DNA from 2 places in the Caballeronia sp. PC1 genome. Region 2 is predicted to be linked to the other one. Evidence: riboswitches for the same ligand, from Rfam matches in the RefSeq annotation. Region 2 holds a riboswitch; the other holds the start of a gene.

Region 1 (5,665 bases), on a different contig from region 2:
TCATTGCACTTATGTGAAATACCTTTGCCGCGTTGCGCGGGCAATGATCAGTCCTTCGCGAACAGATTTGCCTCTTCGATGCCCGCAAGTGCACAAGCTTCGTCATTGTCCGAGGTGTCGCCGGTAACGCCGACGGCACCCAGTGTCTGGCCGTCGCTGTCAACCACGATCACTCCTCCGGCGGCCGGCACCATACCGAGAGGCGCTATGCCTACGAGCGAGTTGAAAAATGTCGGTCGTTCGGCCGCGATCGCCGCGATCGAGCGGGAAGAGACGCCGAGATTCAAGGCGCCGGCCGCCTTCGCGATAGCAATTGCTGGTCGAAGATGCGACGCGCCGTCCGCTCGGTGCAGGACTATTGTATGACCTCCCGGATCGAGCACGGCTACGCATAGCGGCTTCAGTCCTTTTTCGGCACCGGCCTTGAGAGTGCGAAGTGCAATATTCTGGGCTTGCTTCAAGCTTAGGATCATTCTCGAAATCCTTCTGATGAATAATGTGGATCGAAGCTACGCGGCGAAGTCGCTGTCCAGGCGCATGGCGATCATCTCGGCAGTTGCAGCGGAAAGCGTCCAGCCAAGATGGCCGTGGCCGGTGTTGTAGTAGACGCCACGCACTCTCCCCGGCCTGACAACAGGCAGCATATCGGGCGTCATGGGGCGCAGGCCTGCCCATGGGGTGACGCTGTCAGTATCCATTTTGGGGAACAGGCGTTCCGACCAGCGCAGCAACGGGCGGATCCGGTCAGCGCGAATATCTAGGTTGAACCCATTGAACTCTGCGGTGCCGGCCACCCGGAATCGATCTGGACCGAGGCGGCTTGTGACGATCTTCGCAGCGTCGTCGAGCAGGCTGACACTCGGTGCAGCTGTTCGGCTCTGCTCGTCTCTCAAGTTTACAGTGATGGAATAGCCCTTCACCGGATAAATGTTTACTTTCTCGCCGAGCTTTCTGGCGATTTCTCGGCTTTCAACCCCTGCGCAGACAACGATGGCATCAGCTGTCTGAGAGGCGATCGGCCGACCACTCTCGTCATCGGTCAAGCTGATGGTACAAATCCGGTTCTGTATCTCCACTCGCCGGACAGCAGCTCCAAACTTGAAAATCACGCCTCGGCGTGCACACGCATCTGCGAGCCCGCGTGTGAACTTGTGGATGTCGCCCGTGGCGTCCCCCGGGGTGAAGAATCCGGCGTGAAGAGCGCCTTGCAGGCTCGGCTCGATCGCGCGCATTTCTCCAGCTGACACTGCGTGCCTTTCGAGCCCGCCCTTGAGGAGGAGGGCGTTGCCCACTTCGGCAGCACGAAACTCCTGTTCATTGTGGTAGAGATGAAGGATTCCGCATCGCTTCAGATCGAAATCGATGCCCTCTGCTTCCGCAATGGTGAACATATGCCTTCGCGCGTCGAGTGCGAGACGAACGGTCGCGATCGTGTTTCTTTCGTGCCGAAAGATATTGCCGCAAAACTCGGCGAGCCACCCGTATTTGTGAAGGCCGGGCTTGAGGTTCAGCAACAACGGCGCGTCATTTTTCAAGAGCCATCTCATACCCTTTGCGATGGTGGCCCAGCTGTTCCAGACTTCGGCATTGCTTGCGGAGAGCTGGCCACCGTTGGCAAATGAGGTGACCATCGCCGGATAGCGGCGACGATCGTAGACGGTGACTTCATGACCGCGGACAGCCAAGCTGTAGGCGGTTGTTACGCCGGTAATGCCGGCGCCGATGATGCTAATACGTGCCACTGGGAGCCGCTCCCCAAAAGGTGGTGGATGCGCCCCATCTGTCCGCTGTGCCTGAGATCGCTATCCCGTCGGCGGGCACCCAGGCGGGCGCCACTCTCCAGATATCTTGATGCCCTGCGGTCCTTTTGCCTGAGAGTTTCCGGGGCGGTTGCTCCTTCGGCGCCGGCGAACGGTCTCTCCCGCAATGGCAAGTCTGGCCTGCCTGGAAATGTGCGCTCAAGTCAATTCGGACGACCGAGAATGACGAAACCGCAAACGTCCTTCACATATCGTCAAAAGCAGCAGCTCCATGCCGATGCGAAGGATAAGGTTCGAAGGAAAATTCCGAACAGTTCCGAGGCTTATAATGCTTTCAAAAATTCGAGGCAGCGCGTCCGAAGCGCTTGAGGGTTTGCTGTTCGACGGAATGTCGATCATGTCGGGTGGCTTTGGCCTTTGCGGAAACCCGGAGAACCTTATCGCGGAGCTTTATCGAAGCGGTACCCGAGGGCTTACAGTGATTTCGAACAACGCGGGCGCAGAAGGCTTTGGTCTGTGGCAGCTGCTGCAAAGCAGGCAGATCAGTCGCATGATCGCATCGTATATTGGCGACAATCGTCTTTTTGAGCGGCAGTTCCTGGATGGTGACATCGAACTTGAGCTGAATCCGCAAGGTACGTTAGCCGAGCGCATTCGCGCCGGCGGCGCCGGCATTGCGGCATTCTATACCCGGACCGGGGTAGGAACCGTCGTCGCGCAAGACAAGCCTGTCGAAACTTTCGACGGCGATGAATATATTCGAGAGCGCTGGCTGAAAGCTGATCTTTCGATAGTCAAGGCTTGGCGGTCTGATCCCGAAGGCAATCTGGTTTTTCGAAAGACAGCGCGGAATTTCAACCCGATCATGGCGACAGCCGGACGGGTGACGGTCGCCGAGGTCGAGGAGATCGTGCCAGCTGGCGCCATCGACCCGGATGAAGTGCATACGCCCGGCATTTACGTCGATCGGATTGTTCGAGCGACGGGCCTCGAGAAGAAGATCGAAAAGCTGACGATTCGCGCTCTCGGAGCCTGCATGATGGCTTGGTCGCGCGATCAGATGGCAGCGCGCGCTGCTCGAGAACTCAAGGACGGATTTTACGTAAATCTCGGAATCGGCATCCCTACGCTGGTTGCCAACCATGTCCCCGAAAACGTGACCGTCACGCTGCAAAGCGAAAATGGCATGCTCGGAGTGGGCCCTTACCCGTTCGCTGATGAAGCTGATGCAGACTTGATCAATGCCGGCAAGGAGACAGTCACCACGCTGCCGACTTCGAGTTTTTTCTCGTCTGCCGACAGCTTCGCCATGATCAGGGGCGGGCACATCGACATGGCCATCCTGGGAGGCATGCAAGTCGCGTCGAATGGCGACCTCGCCAACTGGACCATTCCGGGCAAGATGGTGAAGGGGATCGGAGGAGCGATGGATCTGGTTGCAGGCGTCAAGCGGGTGGTGGTCGTCATGGATCATACGTCCAAGGATGGCGCGCCCAAGATCGTCCAGAAATGTACTCTGCCCCTGACCGGCAGGTCGGTGGTTGATCTGATCATTACGGACCTCGGGGTGATGGAGTTAGACCCGCAAGCCGGAGTGCTTGCGCTGCTCGACATGGCACCATCCGTCTGCGTCGAGGAAATCGCTTCCAAGACGAATGCCCCTCTCTTTCTGGGCAAGCTCCGGGAGAATTGCCTGTGACAACGGACATCGCATATGCGCCTGACGACGCGGGCTTGCCACCACTCCTCTACCCAGAGTATCGCTCGACCGGATTGCGTAGTCCGCGTCACCCCTTGGTCAACGCTCCGCAGACTTTGACTGAGGTGAGCGGCCCCAGCGGTTGCTGGAGCGCTCTTATGGGTCAAGCCGAGGTAGACCTAACGTCGCAACATGGATCTGCTCCCCATGGCCAGCGCATCCGCATCTCTGGCAGGGTGCTGGATGACAGTGGTCGTCCGGTACCAAACACCATCGTCGAAATCTGGCAGGCGAACGCGGCCGGGCGGTATATCCATCGCAACGATAATTGGGACGCGCCGCTCGATCCGAACTTCACCGGAGCTGGTCGGGTGATTACCGATGATCAGGGCTGGTATTCCTTCACGACCATCCGGCCCGGAGCTTACCCTTGGGGTAACCATCACAATGCATGGCGCCCGGCTCATATTCACCTGTCGTTGCTTGGCCCCGCCTTCGCCACTCGTCTCGTCACCCAAATCTACTTTCCTGACGATCCATTGATCGAGATCGATCCGATCGCGAATGCGGTTCCGATGCCGTATCGCAATCGCCTCATCTGCCGGTTTGATATCGACACGACCATCGCCAACTGGGCGCTCGGATACCGTTTTGACATCGTGCTGAAGGGGGCAATGCAGACGCCCTTCGAGGGTACTGCCAATGGATAACGACTTGGAAAAGCGTAAAGCGTCTGCGCGGTTCGATAACCAGGATCCTCGATTATTCGGTCAAACTCCTTGGCAGACTGTAGGCCCCTTCTTCCACTACGGTCTGCCTTGGAAAGGCGGCGCTGACTTGGTGGGACTGTCAGATCTGGGAGCCCGACCGGAGCTCTTCGCGGATGATCACTATGTTCTGAATCGCCCGACGCGAACGGGCGCTCCCAGAGGGGATGTGATAGACATTGCTGGCCAGATTCTCGACGGAAATGGCGACCCGATTTCAGACGCATTGGTAGAAAGTTGGCAAGCCAACGCGTCGGGAAGATATTCCGGAGGGGCGGATAAGCGAGCCGAAATTCCACTCGATCCGGAGTTCATAGGGTTCGGCCGATGCGCTACCGACGAATCCGGCGTGTATCGCTTCCGCACTGTTTTCCCGGGCCGCGTGCCCGGACCAGGCAATTCGCTCCAAGCTCCCCACATCGCGTTATCGATCTTCGCGAGAGGGTGCTGCGAAGACTTTGCACACGCCTGTATTTCGACGGCGCAGAAGGCAACGACACAGATGCCATCCTCTCCCTTGTGCCATCGGACCGTCGATCGACGCTTGTTGCGCGCCAGCGCGATGATGGAGTCTGGTGGCTCGATATTCACATCCAAGGTGATGCAGAGACGGTCTTCTTTTCGCTGTGAGCAGGCTCCTTCACGATCGTTCAGCGACAACGCCGGCGATGCTGGCGGTCTATGACGACCGCTCGACCGTCAAACACGCCCTGGAATTTGAGGCTGCATTGGCGCAGGCTCAAGCCGCAGAAGCGATCATCGAGGAACGCGTCGCCGATGAGATCGGCGCCGTCTGCGCGTCGCTCGCCATCGACCCTCAAATCCTCGCCGACGAGGCTGCGTTCGCAGGTACGCTCGCGATACCGCTGATCGGCAGGATCCGTTCGGCGATGGCGCCAGAGACGGCGATGGCGGTCCACAAGGGCGCGACCAGTCAGGACCTGGCTGACACGGTGATGATGATGCAGGCGAGAGAAGCCTCCGCATTGCTGATCGACGATGCCGATCGTCTCGACCTTGCCCTGACAGCCTTGGCGGAAAACTATCGCCGCGTGCCTGCCGTAGGCAGGACGTTGATGCAGAATGCGATGCCAATATCTTTTGGACTGCGGATCGCCCAATGGCGTGCGGGGATCGCCGAGGCAGCGGCGCGCATGCGAGCCGACGCCGGCGCGTACATATGCGTTCAGCTTGGCGGGGCCTCGGGGACGCGGGCAGGCATGTCGGGCAGAGGCTCTGCGGTCGCGCGCCGGCTATCCAGCGCGTTGCAGCTGAAACCTGCGCCTCCTTGGCATAGCCGCAGAATCGCCGTGGCCGCGATCGGCACGAGCGTCGGCATCCTGGTTGGCACCGTTGGCAAAATGGCAAAGGATATCGCCTTGCTGTCGCAGGACCATATTCGGGAAGCTCTTGAGCCGGTCGTCCCGGGCCGTGGCGGG
Region 2 (5,665 bases):
TTTGAACCAGATGCTTGTGCATCCGCAGAACGCGAGGTCTGCCGTTCTTGTCAACGAATTCGGCGAGGTCGGCATTGACAACCACCTCCTTCGATTCACGTCGGAACGCGTAGCTGTCGTGGCCGGCGGCTGCATCTGCTGTTCGGTTCGGGAAGACATCGAAGAAGCCGTCAGACATCTTCTTGAGCAGGAAGAACAGGGGGTGATTCCTCCGTTCGAGCACTTGTATGTGGAGACGAGTGGACTGGCGGACCCCGCTCCGCTAATTCAAACCTTTCAGTCGTCGCCCGTACTCCGGTCGCGTTTCGAGCTCACGAGTGTAGTTGCGACCGTCGACGCGGCGTTGGGCACGGAGACGCTCAATCGTTTCACGGACGCTGCTCGTCAGGTCGCGCTTGCTGATGTTGTGATTGTCACCAAGATGGACCTTTGCGATGCGCCAGGTAATGTCGAGCGACTTGCTGCCGAAATTAAGGCAGTCAACGCCGACGCAAAGGTACTGGTTCCGAAAACGCCGGAGCGTAACGAAGTTGTCTCGATGCTTTTGGACCAAGTCCGTGCCGCTCGGAATATCGAGCCTGCTCGGAATCTCTCGGGCACACGCGTTCACTTGCTTAACACCGGTATCACCAGCTTCGGGCTGGTTATTGAGCAGCCACTCGATTGGACTGCCTTTGGAGTTTGGTTGACGTGGTTGCTCCACCGGCATGGCTCGGATGTCTTGCGAGTGAAGGGACTTTTGTGGGTTTCGCAATCGGAAAGCGGCCCTGTCGAGTTTCATGCTGTACAGCATATGGTGTTTCCTCCGAAGCACCATAACGAATGGGGAGCGACGCCGCAGCAATCCCACCTGACATTCATCGTCAACAACCTCGAAGCATCCCTCATCGAGCGTTCGCTTCGTGTCTTCATGCGACTCGCGGGAGAGAAAGGGCTCGGAAATGAGGGTCGAAATGCAGCGATGCCACTCGGAGCCGGCAGGACAATTGGCGGTCGACCGGTTCGCCGCCCAGGTGCTCCTAGATGGATGAAGTAACCCCTCGCTGCCACTGAACTAACCTTAGAGATTACCTCCGCCAAACGCTGTTTGGCGGATGGCTGAGTGTTGCCGAAAAGAACGATTTACGGAGATAGTCAAATGGATGCTTCAGTGAAACTGCTTACGGCCACGCCCGTTGAAGCACTGGCTCTGACTAAGGACCTTGTCCGCATACCGTCAATAAATCCCCCTGGCAACGAAGAAGCATGCGCGAAATACCTTGCGGAAGTGCTCGCTGACATTGGTTTCGAAGTCCACTTGCATTCGTTCGGAGCTGGTCGATTTAACCTAGTCGCAAACATCCACGGCCGGCAAGGTGGGAAACCCATCGGATTTACGGGGCATTTTGATGTTGTGCCGTTGGGGACGCGGAAATGGAACTTCGACCCTTTTGGCGCGATTGAAAGTGAAGGGCGTGTGTACGGCCGTGGAACCAGCGATATGAAGGGAGGCATTGCCGCGTTCGTCGCTGCTTGCTCGCAAAGCATCGAGGAGCTACGTGAGGGAAACGGCGTCCAACTGATTATCACGGGAGGTGAGGAGACCGGATGCGATGGCGCGAAGGCGCTTGCGGGCTCCTCCGGGCTGCTGAAGCCACTCAGTCTTCTCCTTGTCGGAGAAATGACGGCGAACTATCCTTTTGTCGGGCACAAAGGGGCGCTTTGGGTCCGTGCGTCTGCTACCGGCAAGACAGCGCATGGCGCTATGCCGGAGCAGGGCGACAACGCTATCTATAAGGCGACTCAGGCCATTCAGAAGATACGCGGCTTTGGAATCGAGGAGTCGACGCATCCGTTGATGGGCCACGCCACCATGAACGTCGGCACCTTCAAGGCCGGCACGAACGTGAACTCTGTTCCCGACCGAGCGGAATTCGAGGTGGACTTCCGCACAGTTCCGGGCATGGACCATCAATGCGTCTGCACACGACTGTCTCGTTTTTTGACCGATGACATTGGCCTGACGTCGATGGTCGATGTGCCGCCGTTAAGTACCGACCCCGAAGCGTTGGCGGTCAAGAGGGTGTTCGGGCTATGCGAATCGCTCCATCACCAGCCTATCGTTGCTCGCGCGGTGCCGTACTTTACTGACGGCAGCGTCTTGTTACCTGCAACCGGAAATCCGCCAACAATTATTTTGGGACCGGGTGAGCCCAAGATGGCTCACCAGACAGACGAGTATTGCTACGTGCACAAAATTGCCGAGAGCGTGACGCTCTATCGCTCCATCATCCAAAGCATCAGTAACGACCCGCTCTAAAGAGCCTCTCGCAGAGGGGACGCCAGTCCTTTCGAGAGGCCCCTGCGACGAAACGCGAGGAATAGGTGTTTCCTCCAAGGCAAGTTACTTGACTTGGATGGCAAGGGTCAAATATAGTTGTTTTAACCAAGCCGGAGAGAACGCAGAGCGTCGCCGAAGGGGACTTAAAACTCTCAGGCAAAAGGACGGCTTGGTTGTTGATTGCAATTATGCGTCAGCGAAATCTCTGGAGAGAGGCCTGAATCAGGTCCACCGAAGGGGCAAGGTCGCGAAGCGACTCTAATCTCTCAGGTACCAAGGACAGAGAAAGAGACATCCGTATGGATGCGTTTCATTCTGTCAACCTCGAAGAGATATGGCCACCAATACCGTTAGCAGTTTGCTGCGCACGCCGCTCGCAGCTAGCCATACAGAGGCCGGTGCACGAATGGTCGATTTTGGCGGGTGGCAGATGCCCGTCAATTACGGCTCCCAGATTGAAGAACATCATGCGGTCCGCACTGACGCCGGGATGTTCGACGTCTCGCACATGTGCGTCGTTGATTTGAGCGGTCCCGATACGCGAGAACTTCTTCGCAGGCTCGTCGCGAACAACGTCGATAAGCTCAAGGTTGCAGGTAAGGCGCTTTACACATGCATGCTCAATCAACAGGGCGGCGTCGTAGACGACCTCATCATCACTTTCCTGAATGAAGACTGGTTTCGTCTCGTCATCAACGCGTCCACCGCAATCACTGATATTTCCTGGATTCGAGCTGTCATAGCACGGAGCAATCTGAAGGTGACGCTCGTACCGCGCCGCGGCGATTTGGCCAGCCCGGAATTGGCGCTCGCCATCATCGCGGTGCAGGGTCCACAAGCTCGAGAGAAGTTCTGGCGTGCGGTTCCAACGACAAAATCCCTCACAAATGAGTTGAAGCCATTCAATGCAGCCCTCGTTAGTGATTCGACCTTCGGCGAACTCATGGTTTCGAGAACTGGCTACACCGGGGAGGATGGCTTCGAGATAGTTTCGAGGGCCGATGCCGCTCCGCTGCTTTGGAAGACGCTGTCTGAAAACGGCATCCGTCCGGCCGGCCTCGGCGCGCGTGACACCTTGCGGCTTGAAGCAGGTATGAATCTCTATGGCCAAGACATGGACGAGACAGTCTCCCCGCTCGATGCCGGCCTTGCATGGACCGTCGATTTGAAATCAGACCGTGAGTACATGGGTCGACAAGGCGTTGAACATCGCGGCGTTTCAGCGCAGACGATAGGTGCCGTCGTGTTCGGCGAAGGCGGGGTTCCGCGAGCGGGACAGGCCATTCACGTAGCAGGTGGGGAAGGGGTCGTAACGAGTGGCACCTTTAGTCCCACGATGCAACGTCCAATTGCAATAGTTCGAGTTCCCATGTCGGTCAAGCCGGGCGACGAATTGGTTATTTCCGTTCGAGGAAGAGAACTGGCCGCCGTCGCCGTCCGCTTGCCGTTCGTCCGAAATGGCGGCGTCCTCTCACAAGTCTGAGCCTCACTTATAACGGCCTCTTGTACGAGTGCCATACAAAGAACATCGGAGAAGAACATGGATTTTCCGCAAGAGCTTCGTTACACCGCCTCCCACGAGTGGATTCGAGTTGAACCCGACGGTATCGCTGCCATCGGATTGACGTCGCACGCTGGCGAGGCACTCGGTGACATCGTGTTCGTGGAGCTCCCGAACGTTGGCGCGGATGTTACTGCGGGTTTGGCTTGCGCGTTGGTCGAGTCGGTGAAGGCTGCGTCTGACATTTATGCTCCGCTGACGGGGAAGGTAACGGCCATCAACGAGACCGTCAAGAACTCGCCCGACACCATGATGGAAGCGCCCTACGAGAACTGGCTCTTCAAGATTTCCTTCGATGGCGAGCAGCAACTCGCTCCGCTTTTGTCTGCCGATGACTACGCCCACGGCCTCGAATAAGTTCGCGCGCCCATTCGTAACTCTATAGGTAAGGGACTATGAACGAACCACATCCGAAGTTTCTGCACGACGAGCAGCTCGAGTCGCTCGAAGCGCGCGATGCATTTGTTGCCCGACATGTCGGCCCGAATTTGGAAGACCAGGAAGCAATGCTTCGCGAGCTTAGTTATCGAACGAGGGCAGAGTTGATTGACGACATCGTGCCCGAAGCCATCCGCCGACGCGAGCCGCTCGCGCTCGAACAGTTTGCGGGAGGTCTGCCGGAAGAGGAGGCGCTCGCTTCCTTGCTGCAGATTGCACAAAAGAACAAGGTTCTGAAGAACTTCATTGGACAGGGCTACTACGGCACGCACACGCCGAAGGTCATTCTGCGCAACATCTTGGAGAATCCGGCATGGTACACGGCATACACGCCATATCAGCCAGAGATTTCTCAAGGTCGACTTGAGGCAATGCTGAACTTTCAGCAGATGGTGACCGACTTGACAGGCCTTGATGTCGCAAACGCGTCGATGCTCGACGAAGGGACGGCGGCAGCAGAAGCCATGACACTCCTGCGGCGAGTTGGCAAGAGCGATTCCAACGTGTTCGCGGTCGCTGATGATGTCTTGCCACAGACCATCGAAATCGTGATGACGCGTGCCGCGCCTCTGGGTATCGAGGTGAGAGTGTGTCCGGCGAATGAGCTTGCTGCGCAAGATGCCTTTGGTGTGCTCGTTCAATACCCGGGCGTGAACGGCGATGTGATTGACTACCGCGAGCTTGCGCAGAAGGTGCATGTGCAAGGTGGTTTTGTGGTTGCGGCTGCGGACCTGCTCGCCCTTACTCTCATCAAGAGTCCCGCCGACTGGGGTGCTGACGTTGCAGTCGGGACGTCCCAGCGTTTTGGCGTGCCGCTTGGCTTCGGTGGTCCGCACGCTGGCTACATGGCAGTGAAGGACGACTTCAAACGTTCCATGCCGGGTCGACTTGTCGGAATCACGATTGATGCGAATCAGAACCGCGCGTATCGACTCGCACTGCAAACTCGCGAACAGCACATCCGTCGCGAGAAGGCAACGTCGAATATCTGCACGGCGCAGGTTCTATTGGCGGTGATTGCGTCGATGTATGCGGTCTACCACGGCCCCCAAGGGCTGAGACGGATTGCGACGCGAGTTCATCGCCTGACTTCGGTGTTGGCAGCGGGGGTCAAGCGTCTCGGTTACAAAATCGAGAACGAGACGTTCTTCGACACGCTCACCATCTCCTCGAACGGACGAACCAGCGATATTCACGCGGCAGCCGAAAGCCGAGGGGTGAACCTTCGTCGAGTCAGCGACCATCAGGTTGGCATTTCGCTCGACGAGACGGCGACGCGAGCGGACGTATTGGTGCTGTTGGAGGTCCTTGCTCAAGCTCGACCGGTGCCTTCGTTTGGCGAGTGT

What was found. A riboswitch is a leader RNA that binds a small molecule or an ion and turns the genes downstream of it on or off. The one in region 2 is predicted to bind glycine.
Region 1: linked by a shared signal. The riboswitch ahead of LY284_RS21950 (D-amino acid dehydrogenase) and the one ahead of gcvT (glycine cleavage system aminomethyltransferase GcvT) in region 2 are both predicted to bind glycine.

The regions. Positions count from the first base shown of each region.
Region 1 is NZ_JAJUBH010000002.1:1,286,410-1,292,074, reverse strand. Features, by position in the region: gene LY284_RS21955 (heme-binding protein) at 48-461, opposite strand; gene LY284_RS21950 (D-amino acid dehydrogenase) at 510-1,742, opposite strand; glycine riboswitch at 1,850-1,934, opposite strand; partial or broken gene LY284_RS21945 (CoA transferase subunit A) at 2,089-2,784, shown strand; gene LY284_RS21940 (3-oxoacid CoA-transferase subunit B) at 2,800-3,459, shown strand; gene pcaH (protocatechuate 3,4-dioxygenase subunit beta) at 3,456-4,169, shown strand; gene LY284_RS21930 (hypothetical protein) at 4,162-4,911, shown strand; gene LY284_RS21925 (lyase family protein) at 4,895-5,665, shown strand, end outside.
Region 2 is NZ_JAJUBH010000004.1:116,286-121,950, forward strand. Features, by position in the region: gene LY284_RS33660 (GTP-binding protein) at 1-1,036, shown strand, start outside; gene LY284_RS33665 (M20 family metallopeptidase) at 1,139-2,299, shown strand; glycine riboswitch at 2,421-2,498, shown strand; glycine riboswitch at 2,516-2,613, shown strand; gene gcvT (glycine cleavage system aminomethyltransferase GcvT) at 2,655-3,803, shown strand; gene gcvH (glycine cleavage system protein GcvH) at 3,861-4,238, shown strand; gene gcvP (aminomethyl-transferring glycine dehydrogenase) at 4,277-5,665, shown strand, end outside.